DNA from 3 places in the Pantoea sp. LS15 genome. Region 2 is predicted to be linked to each of the others. Evidence: predicted binding sites of a transcription regulator. Region 2 holds the regulator's gene; each other region holds the start of a gene.
The links. Region 2 encodes PurR, which represses purine synthesis genes. Its sites were predicted from a motif close to CANGCAAACGTTTGCNTG; they were not measured.

Region 1 (3,235 bases), on a different contig from region 2:
GTGGGAAGAGCTGAAACTGGCACTGCCAGAGTTAAACGTTGGTCTGGTTCACGGACGGATGAAACCCGCGGAGAAACAGGCGGTGATGCAGTCGTTCAAACAGGGGGAGCTGCATTTACTGGTTGCTACGACGGTCATTGAAGTAGGCGTCGATGTGCCAAACTCCAGCCTGATGATCATCGAAAACCCGGAGCGTCTGGGGCTTGCCCAACTCCACCAGTTGCGCGGACGTGTTGGTCGTGGTGCGGTGGCGTCCCACTGCGTACTGCTCTACAAAGCACCGCTCTCGAAAACTGCACAGATGCGTTTGCAGGTGCTGCGCGACAGCAACGACGGTTTTGTAATTGCGCAAAAAGACCTTGAGATACGTGGCCCGGGGGAACTTTTGGGCACACGGCAGACAGGGAATGCTGAATTCAAAGTGGCGGATTTGTTGCGCGATCAGGCTATGATCCCCGAAGTTCAACGCCTGGCCCGCCATATTCATGAACGCTACCCCGAACAGGCGGCAGCGTTAATAGAGCGCTGGATGCCGGAAACCGAACGTTATTCCAACGCCTGACCTTAGGCAAACATCGGCAGCATCAGGTACAGCTTAATCACCAGCGCGTTGACGATATCAATAAAGAACGCACCGACCATTGGTACCACCAGAAACGCCATATGCGATGGGCCAAACCGTTCAGTGATCGCCTGCATGTTGGCAATAGCCGTTGGGGTTGCCCCCAGACCAAACCCGCAGTGACCCGCTGCCAGCACCGCCGCATCGTAGTTTTTGCCCATCATGCGCCAGGTGACAAACATCGCATACAACGCCATAAACAGTGCCTGCACTGCCAGAATGGCTACCATCGGCAGCGCCAGCGAGGCCAGTTCCCACAGTTTGAGGCTCATCAGCGCCATCGCGAGGAACAGCGACAGACAGACGTTGCCCAGCACTGAAACTGCACGTTCGAACACACGATAAAACCCCATCAGCGCCAGACCGTTGCTCAGGATCACCCCGATAAACAGCACACAGACAAACGTCGGCAGTTCAAACGCGGAACCTGCCAGCCATTGCGCAACCACCTTGCCCACCGTCAGGCAGATGGCAATCATCGCGATGGTCTCAATCAGCACCAGTGAAGTAATGCTGCGCCCGACATCCGGTTTTTCGAACGCAGTAGGCACCAACTCATCGTCCGGTCTGCCGTCTGGTGTGGTGGAATGCTTTACCAGATAACGCGCCACCGGGCCGCCAATCAGGCCACCCAGCACCAGGCCAAAGGTCGCACAGGCCATCGCCACTTCAGTGGCATTTTCAAAGCCATAGCGCTCGATAAACAGCTTGCTCCACGCCGCACCGGTACCGTGCCCCCCGGACAACGTAATTGACCCGGCCAGCAACCCCATCAGCGGATCCAGGCCCAGCAGTGTTGCCATCCCGATGCCGATGGCGTTTTGCATCAGCAACAACCCCACCACCACTATCAGAAATACGCCGAGCACTTTACCGCCCGCCCGCAGGCTCGCGAGGTTGGCATTCAGGCCGATGGTGGCAAAAAAAGCCAGCATCAGAGGTTCTTTCAGAGACATATCAAAATCAATTTCCCAGCCCATGCTTTTTTTCAGCACCAGCAGGGCCAGCGCCACCAGCAGGCCACCGGCGACAGGTTCGGGAATGGTGTATTTCTTCAGAAGGGAAACACTGTGTACCAGCTTACGGCCAAGCAGTAAGACCAGCGTTGCGGCAACAAGGGTCGACAACGTATCGAGATGAATCATAGAAGGCTCCTGTATTGCGCGTGTTCCATACACACGCGGCGTTATCCTGGGCCGGTTTGCGCTCTTCATGAGCCACCGGCGCAAAAAGTGTAATTTTTTTTCCCGATACGTTGTAGAAAACCTGCTCAAAGCGGCAGATTTTCTTCCTTTTTTTTGTTGGCAATCGTTTGCTTTTACCAGACGGTCAGATAAAATGCCCGCTTTTCCACCGTGGGATTGCCGCCGATGTCCGTTAACACCATAGAGTCGCCTGATGCGCAACCGATTGCGCAGAAGCAAAATAGCGAACTGATTTACCGCCTTGAAGACCGCCCGCCTCTTCCTCAGACGCTTTTCGCCGCCTGCCAGCATCTTCTGGCCATGTTTGTGGCGGTGATCACCCCGGCGTTACTGATCTGCCAGGCGCTCGGTTTACCGGCTCAGGACACTCAGCACATCATCAGCATGTCTCTCTTTGCCTCTGGCGTGGCCTCGATTATTCAAATTAAAGCGTGGGGTCCGGTGGGGTCGGGTTTATTGTCGATTCAGGGCACCAGTTTTAACTTCGTGGCGCCACTGATCATGGGTGGTACAGCACTGAAAACCGGTGGCGCGGATGTCCCGACCATGATGGCGGCGCTATTCGGCACGCTGATGCTGGCAAGCTGCACGGAAATGGTCATCTCCCGCGTACTGCACCTGGCGCGCCGCGTCATCACCCCGCTGGTATCCGGCGTGGTGGTGATGATTATCGGCCTGTCTCTGATTCAGGTTGGCCTGACTTCCATCGGCGGCGGTTATGGCGCAATGGCCGACCACACCTTCGGCGCACCGAAAAACCTGCTGCTGGCGGGTGTCGTGCTGGCGATCATTATTCTGCTTAACCGTCAGCGCAACCCGTATCTGCGCGTCGCATCGCTGGTGATTGCCATGGCGGCGGGTTATCTGCTGGCATGGGCGCTGGGCATGCTGCCAGAGAACACCGCGCCAACCAACAGCGCGCTGATCACCGTTCCAACACCACTCTACTACGGCCTGGGCATTGACTGGGGTCTGCTCCTGCCGCTGATGCTGGTCTTTATGATCACCTCTCTGGAGACCATCGGCGATATCACTGCCACTTCAGACGTCTCCGAGCAGCCGGTTTCCGGCCCGCTGTACATGAAGCGCCTTAAAGGCGGCGTGCTGGCGAACGGCCTGAACTCGTTTGTTTCTGCGGTATTCAATACCTTCCCGAACTCCTGCTTCGGCCAGAACAACGGCGTGATCCAGTTGACTGGCGTTGCCAGCCGCTACGTCGGTTTTGTGGTGGCGCTGATGCTGATTGTTCTCGGTCTGTTCCCGGCGGTAAGCGGCTTTGTGCAGCACATTCCGGAGCCGGTACTGGGCGGCGCAACACTGGTGATGTTTGGCACAATTGCCGCTTCCGGCGTACGCATCGTTTCCCGCGAGCCGTTGAACCGCCGCGCGATTATGATTATCGCTCTGT
Region 2 (3,235 bases):
TACGGCCAAAACGATCTGATAGCGGCCCCCAAAGTAGCTGCGCGAAGGCGAAACCGGCGAGGAACAAACTCAGGCTGGCGCTGATGGCCGCGGCTGGGGTTTGCAAATCTTCCTGCATAGCGGCGAAAGCCGGCAGGTACATATCAGTGGCCAAAAAGCCCAGCACGCTTAAGCCGCCGAGCCAGACTAAAAAACCATTCCTGGGTTGCATTGTTTTATTCTCCTGAGGAGGCAGGTATACATTGGCGCTGAGTGTAGGGAGTGCAAAGCGGCTTGTGAAACGCTAATATTTGGTGGTTGCATTCAAATTTTTTGCAGGCAGAAAATGTGGTCAGATTATTCTCTTGAAGTAGTCGATGCTGTCGCGCGTAACGGCAGCTTCAGTGGAGCGGCGCAGGAGTTACACCGCGTCCCTTCAGCTATCAGCTACACGGTGCGTCAGCTGGAGGAGTGGCTGGCGGTTCCGCTGTTTGAACGGCGACATAGGGATGTGGAATTAACGCCCGCTGGCGCGTGGTTTTTGAAAGAAGGGCGTTCTGTTATCAAAAAAATGCAGATCACCCGCGAACAGTGTCAACAGATCGCTAACGGCTGGCGGGGGCATCTTTCCATCGCGGTGGATAATATCGTCAAACCCGAGCGTACCCGGCAAATGATTGTCGATTTCTATCGTCATTTTTCTGACGTCGAATTGCGGGTGTCACAGGAGGTGTTCAACGGTGTCTGGGATGCTCTGGCGGACGGAAGGGCGGAGATGGCCATTGGTGCCACGCAGGCGATCCCTGTCGGGGGTCGGTACGCTTTTCGTGATATGGGAATGCTGAGCTGGAAATGCGTGGTGGCAAGTGATCATCCGCTGGCGACTCTGGAAGGACCATTGAGCGACGATACGCTACGCAACTGGCCGTCGCTGGTACTGGAGGATACGTCCCGTTCATTACCCAAGCGTATCACCTGGCTTCTGGACAACCAGCGGCGGGTGGTTGCCCCCGACTGGGAATCGTCGGCGACGTGTCTCAGTGCTGGTTTGTGTGTCGCGATGGTACCCGTTCATTTTGCGCGGCCGCGAATTGATGCCGGAGAATGGGTTGAACTGACACTGGAGAACCCATTCCCGGATGCGGCCTGCTGCCTCACCTGGCAGCAAAATGATGTCTCACCTGCGATGGCCTGGTTACTGGATTATCTGGGAGACAGCGAAACGCTAAACCGGGAGTGGTTACGGGAGCCAGGTTAACTGGCCCCGTTAAGAGATTACCGGCGATAGTCGCGGAACGGACCATCGGCAACAGAGCGGCGTTCAATAAGACGCGGGTGAACTTCAATGGACTGCGACTCTTCACGTTTGTTGACGATCCTGTCCATCAGCATATTGAAGGCGGTTTCACCCAGTGAATCTTTCGGCTGGTGGATGGTCGTTAATGCCGGCGTAAAGAAGCGCGCATTACGCACGTTGTCATACCCGATCACAGAAATATCCTGCGGTACACGCAGACCCAGCTCATCGGCCGCACAGAGGGCACCCATTGCCATGATGTCGCCCCCGCAGAAAACGGCGGTCGGACGGTGCTGCTGGGAGACGATCTGCTGCATAGCGCGGTAGCCCGACTCCGGTTCAAAGTCGCCCTGCACGATCCAGTTTTCCGGCACGGTGATCAACGCTTCTTCCATCGCTTTCATAAACCCAGCCAGACGACCTGCACCGGTGTTGCGCTCCAGTGGACCCGGGATCACGCCGATCTCGCGGTGACCGCGTTCAATCAGGTAACGACCCGCCATATAACCGCCTTCAAAGGCGTTATCGATCACGGAATCGGTGAAGTCCGCGCGGGCTTCACCCCAGTCCATCACCACCATTGGGATATGGCGATACTCTTCCAGCATCGACAGCACAGATTCCGGATACTCGGAACACATCACCAGCAGACCATCAACACGCTTTTGAGCCATCATCGACAGGTAAGCTCGCTGTTTTTCAATGCTGTTCCACGCGTTGCCCAGAATCAGGGTATAGCCTTTCTGGAAGCAGTTTTTTTCTACTGCCTCAATAATCTCGGCAAAATAGGCCGCTTCACTGCTGGTCGCCAGCAAACCAATAGACTTGGTGTGATTAACCTTGAGGCTTCGCGCAACCGCACTTGGCGAATAGTGCAGCTCTTTGATGGCTGCCCAGACGGCATTGCGCGTCTCTTCCGCCACAAAACGGGTCTTGTTAATTACATGTGATACGGTTGTAGTGGAAACGTTTGCGCGTTTTGCTACATCTTTAATTGTTGCCATTAAATGTCACTCCAGACCATATCCTAAACTCCTGAAAAACTTGAAGGTAAACGTTTGCCTTCTCTCACCCTTATCACGCAATTTTGAATTGCGACACGCCGGGAAAACGACACAGGACGTCAGGAGGGGGTCAATGGCCGGTACGCTAATAAATTTAGCGTGGAATTTTGTCCTATCTTGATGAAAAGGGGAAGAGGTAAAGTGGTTATCCGTTTAAATCCAGGAAGATTTTTGACGTAAATTGTGCAAAAATGAGCAAGCTCACTTTTCGTGGGGGGATTAAAAGGAGAAAAATTGATGAGTTCCGATCTGAAGTTTTCGCTGTTCACCACCGTTATTGTGCTGGCTTTGATTGTCGCAGCGGGTCTGACGGCCGCACTGCACTGATTTACGCGGAGGGAGAGTCTTCTCCCTCCCGATTCCCCGGATTGTTACTTCTCTGGCAAAAATCTTTTGCTATTTTGTTAACTTCTCATTTTTTGTGATTGATGTCATGCTTTCCGCTTCTTTGTTCTGTGTCACCACATGACACGGCATCCGGAGTTGACGTATGAAAATCAATTTTCCCCTGCTGGCCCTGGCGATTGGCGCTTTTGGGATTGGCACCACTGAATTCTCCCCAATGGGTTTACTGCCAGTTATTGCCAGAGGCGTGGATGTCTCGATCCCTGCCGCAGGGATGTTAATCAGCGCCTACGCTATTGGCGTGATGGTTGGGGCACCGCTGATGACGCTTCTGCTTTCGCACCGCGCGCGCCGCAATGCGCTGATTTTCCTGATGGCGATTTTCACTCTGGGCAATGTGCTTTCCGCCATTTCGCCGGACTACACCACCCTGATGTTGTCACGCATTCTGACCAGCCTTAACCACGGCGCGTTCTTTGGATTGGGGTCGGTTGTTGCAGCAAGCGTGGTGCCAAAACACAAGCAGGCGAGTGCCGTGGCCACCATGTTT
Region 3 (3,235 bases), on a different contig from region 2:
TGTCGGGTTTTGATTTACCGCCGCTGATGCTGACAAACAAGGAGTCCGAGGCGTTAATGGTGGCGATTCGCCTGCTCAAAACCTGGGGAGGAGAATCGCTGTCGCGCGAGCTGGAGTCGGCTCAGGAAAAGGTGTTAGCAATTCTGCCTGAGGAGAGTCGTCGAAAGGCGGAGCAGACGCGGATCTACGCCCCGGATTTTTGCATGCAAAGCCACTCCCGCAGCGATTTTGACATGATTCATCAGGCAATTTCCGCTCAGCGCGTTCTGGCGTTGCATTACCGCGACGAAGTTGGGCAGCTCTCACAGCGTGACGTTCAGCCGTTAGGATTGTTCTTCTGGGGTGAGCGCTGGCTGCTGGCGGCGTGGTGTGAGCGGCGCGATGACTATCGCTGTTTCCGGCTCGACAGATGTCTCAACATTGTGATGACGGAGAGGCGGTTTAGCGAGAGTGCTGACAAGTCTTTGGCCGATTTTTTGCGGAAGGTTAAGCAGTAAAAAAGCCAGCTCCTGAGCTGGCTTTTTGCCCGGCGACAACCACAAGGTTAGAAGTTGTAACCCACGACCAGGTAACCACCCCAACCGGTAGAACGAACGCTGAAGTCACCCTTACCGAAGTTCAGGCTGGCATCGTCGTTCCACTGACCACCGTTGTGCCAGTAACGAGCAACAACAGAGTAGTGCCAGTGATCGTAGTTCAGGGCCAGGATGTGGCTGGAAGCGATAGAGTTGCTGGTGCGAGCGTGCTTCCCGTTGTTGTCATAGAAGTTGTCGTCGCCCAGATCTGAACCCCAGTCAAAGTTGGTGAAACCGATGTAGCTCAGGTTACCGCCCCACAGCTGAGTCAGCGGAACAAAGTATTTCACTTTGAAACGGTATCCATCCCACTCGTTTTCGTTGGAGGCACCGTAGTTCTGCCACTGGTATTTCGCGTAAATGTTCATGGACAGGCTCATCGGCAGGCCAGTGTCGATGTCGGTACCCAGACCCATATACCAGGTGCTTTGTTCCTGAGAATCGTTGCGACCCATGTCATAGATGTAGTTGTTCGCGAAGTACCACTCTTTGAACGGACCGAAGCTCAGATCGGTGCCGGTCAGTTTATCGATAGAGAAGCGTGGTTCGATTTCCATGAACAGCGGGGAACCGTTGTTCCAGATACCTTTCGCATCGGTATTACCACCGAAGAATACCGGCAGATCCACGTAACCGTAGAAATCAAACCAGTCTTTCTTGGCGAACGCTTCGTACTCCAGGTAGGTATCGTTGCGGATCTGTGGTCCGAAACGGGTGTGGTAGCTGCCGACGACGTTAACACTCTGGTGCCACCAGTCGGAGAGGTACTGTGGTTTATCGTTTTCCGCTGCGTTAACAGTGAAAGAGGAGGAAAGTGCCAGCACAGCGCCGGCTGCAAGTAATGTTTTTTTCATAATCATGCCACTGATTGAAATTCCCTTCCGGGAGTGAAAAATGCGCGAATTGCGTTTCTAAATATTTCGTGTTTCTGCGGTGCCTATTATAGGAATCCCTGCTCACAAAAATATGTGTTGTTTCACATATCTCTCACGCGCGTAATCGATTGCGTTCACGTTTGCGTACTTTAAACGGCCGGGATTGTAGCGACAATCATTTATGTTGCCAATCCATACGAAATGTAAATGTTAGCGGAGTGACATTGCACTCCGCTGAAGGAGGGATTACTGCGCGGCGGGCTGGATATCGTGGATGCGGATAAAACCTAACTGATCTGGCGTGAGTCCACTCAGTTGAAGCGGGATATCAACATCGCTGGGCGCCAGTATACTCGCGGGTGCAGTGAACAACTGGTTCTTCACATTCACTTCCTGATAGCTCTCGGTTGTGCCCTGGATCTGGCCCCACTCGACGGTGCCACTGAAGGCCGGAAGTGGATCGTTGGATTCTCCCTGGATGCGTAATGTTGCGCGAGTACCATCTGCATTCGCCGCAACGTTCACCAGCGACATTTTAAGCGTGCCAATCTGGCTGTTGAGCCGCGCAGGCGTATTGGCACCAGGCAGCAGATACACCCCGCTGCTGGATTTTGCGTTCAGCGCGTTTTGTTGGGTGATCTTCACCGTTTCTTTATTCAGTTTGTCCATCGCCGTATTGAGCGTGTTGACGCTTTGTTTCATCTGGCGAACTTCGGTTTGCTGTGCACAGGCGCTAAGGGTGAAGAGGCTCCCCACCAGCAAAATCTTCAGGTAACGTCTTGTCATTGCGTTTATTTCCTTGAAATAACGGATCCTCATTATGGTAGCCAGCATCCACCTGTCAGACATAGATCCTTTGTCTCAAAAAGCTCTTCCTTTGTTGTCAGGCCAGATCAGGGTAAAATGAAATGAGTTAACCAGATAACAGGGATACCGTATGCATTGCCCATTCTGCTCCGCTGTGGATACCAAAGTCATCGACTCTCGTCTTGTGGGCGAAGGGTCTTCTGTACGCCGTCGTCGGCAGTGTCTGGTGTGTAATGAGCGTTTTACGACCTTCGAGGTTGCAGAGCTGGTCATGCCGCGCGTGGTAAAAAGTAACGACGTGCGCGAGCCGTTTAACGAAGAGAAGTTGCGCAGCGGAATGCTTAAAGCTCTGGAAAAACGCCCCGTCAGCGCGGATGACGTTGAAATGGCGTTAAATCACATTAAATCTTATCTTCGTGGTCTGGGGGAACGTGAAGTGCCAAGCAAGATGATTGGCAACCTGGTGATGGAGCAGTTGAAAAAGCTCGATAAGGTCGCTTATATCCGCTTCGCCTCGGTCTACCGGAGTTTCGAAGATATCAAAGAGTTTGGCGAAGAGATCGCCCGCTTACAGGATTAAGCTCATGCAGGATGAGATTTACATGGCGCGAGCCATGAAGCTGGCGCAGCGCGGTCGTTTTACCACCCATCCTAACCCGAACGTCGGGTGCGTTATTGTCAAAGATGGCGAGATTGTGGGCGAAGGTTTTCACTATCGTGCGGGCGAGCCACATGCTGAAGTTCACGCGTTGCGTATGGCTGGTGAGAAGGCGCGCGGTGCTACGGCCTACGTCACGCTGGAGCCCTGCAGTCATCACGGTCGTACGCCACCGTGCTGCGAAGCACTGATTGCGGCGGGTGTTTCACGCGTCGTCGCGGCGATGCAGGACCCGAACCCGCAGGTTGCCGGTCGCGGTTTGTATCGTCTCCAGCAGGAAGGGATTAACGTAAGCCATGGGCTGATGATGCAAGACGCGG

Region 1: the regulator PurR is predicted to act here: its motif matches at 1,924-1,941, upstream of HED65_RS13745 (nucleobase:cation symporter-2 family protein).
Region 3: the regulator PurR is predicted to act here: its motif matches at 1,568-1,585, upstream of HED65_RS06520 (nucleoside-specific channel-forming protein Tsx).

What each region holds. Positions count from the first base shown of each region.
Region 1 covers NZ_JAAVXA010000008.1:121,470-124,704, forward strand. The annotation lists gene recG (ATP-dependent DNA helicase RecG) at 1-562, shown strand, start outside; gene gltS (sodium/glutamate symporter) at 565-1,767, opposite strand; gene HED65_RS13745 (nucleobase:cation symporter-2 family protein) at 1,993-3,235, shown strand, end outside.
Region 2 covers NZ_JAAVXA010000012.1:83,772-87,006, forward strand. The annotation lists gene punC (purine nucleoside transporter PunC) at 1-211, opposite strand, end outside; gene punR (DNA-binding transcriptional activator PunR) at 326-1,237, shown strand; gene purR (HTH-type transcriptional repressor PurR) at 1,255-2,280, opposite strand; gene cydH (cytochrome bd-I oxidase subunit CydH) at 2,578-2,667, shown strand; gene HED65_RS16955 (MFS transporter) at 2,831-3,235, shown strand, end outside.
Region 3 covers NZ_JAAVXA010000003.1:134,389-137,623, forward strand. The annotation lists gene HED65_RS06515 (helix-turn-helix transcriptional regulator) at 1-497, shown strand, start outside; gene HED65_RS06520 (nucleoside-specific channel-forming protein Tsx) at 545-1,429, opposite strand; gene HED65_RS06525 (SadB/YajI family lipoprotein) at 1,697-2,236, opposite strand; gene nrdR (transcriptional regulator NrdR) at 2,388-2,837, shown strand; gene ribD (bifunctional diaminohydroxyphosphoribosylaminopyrimidine deaminase/5-amino-6-(5-phosphoribosylamino)uracil reductase RibD) at 2,842-3,235, shown strand, end outside.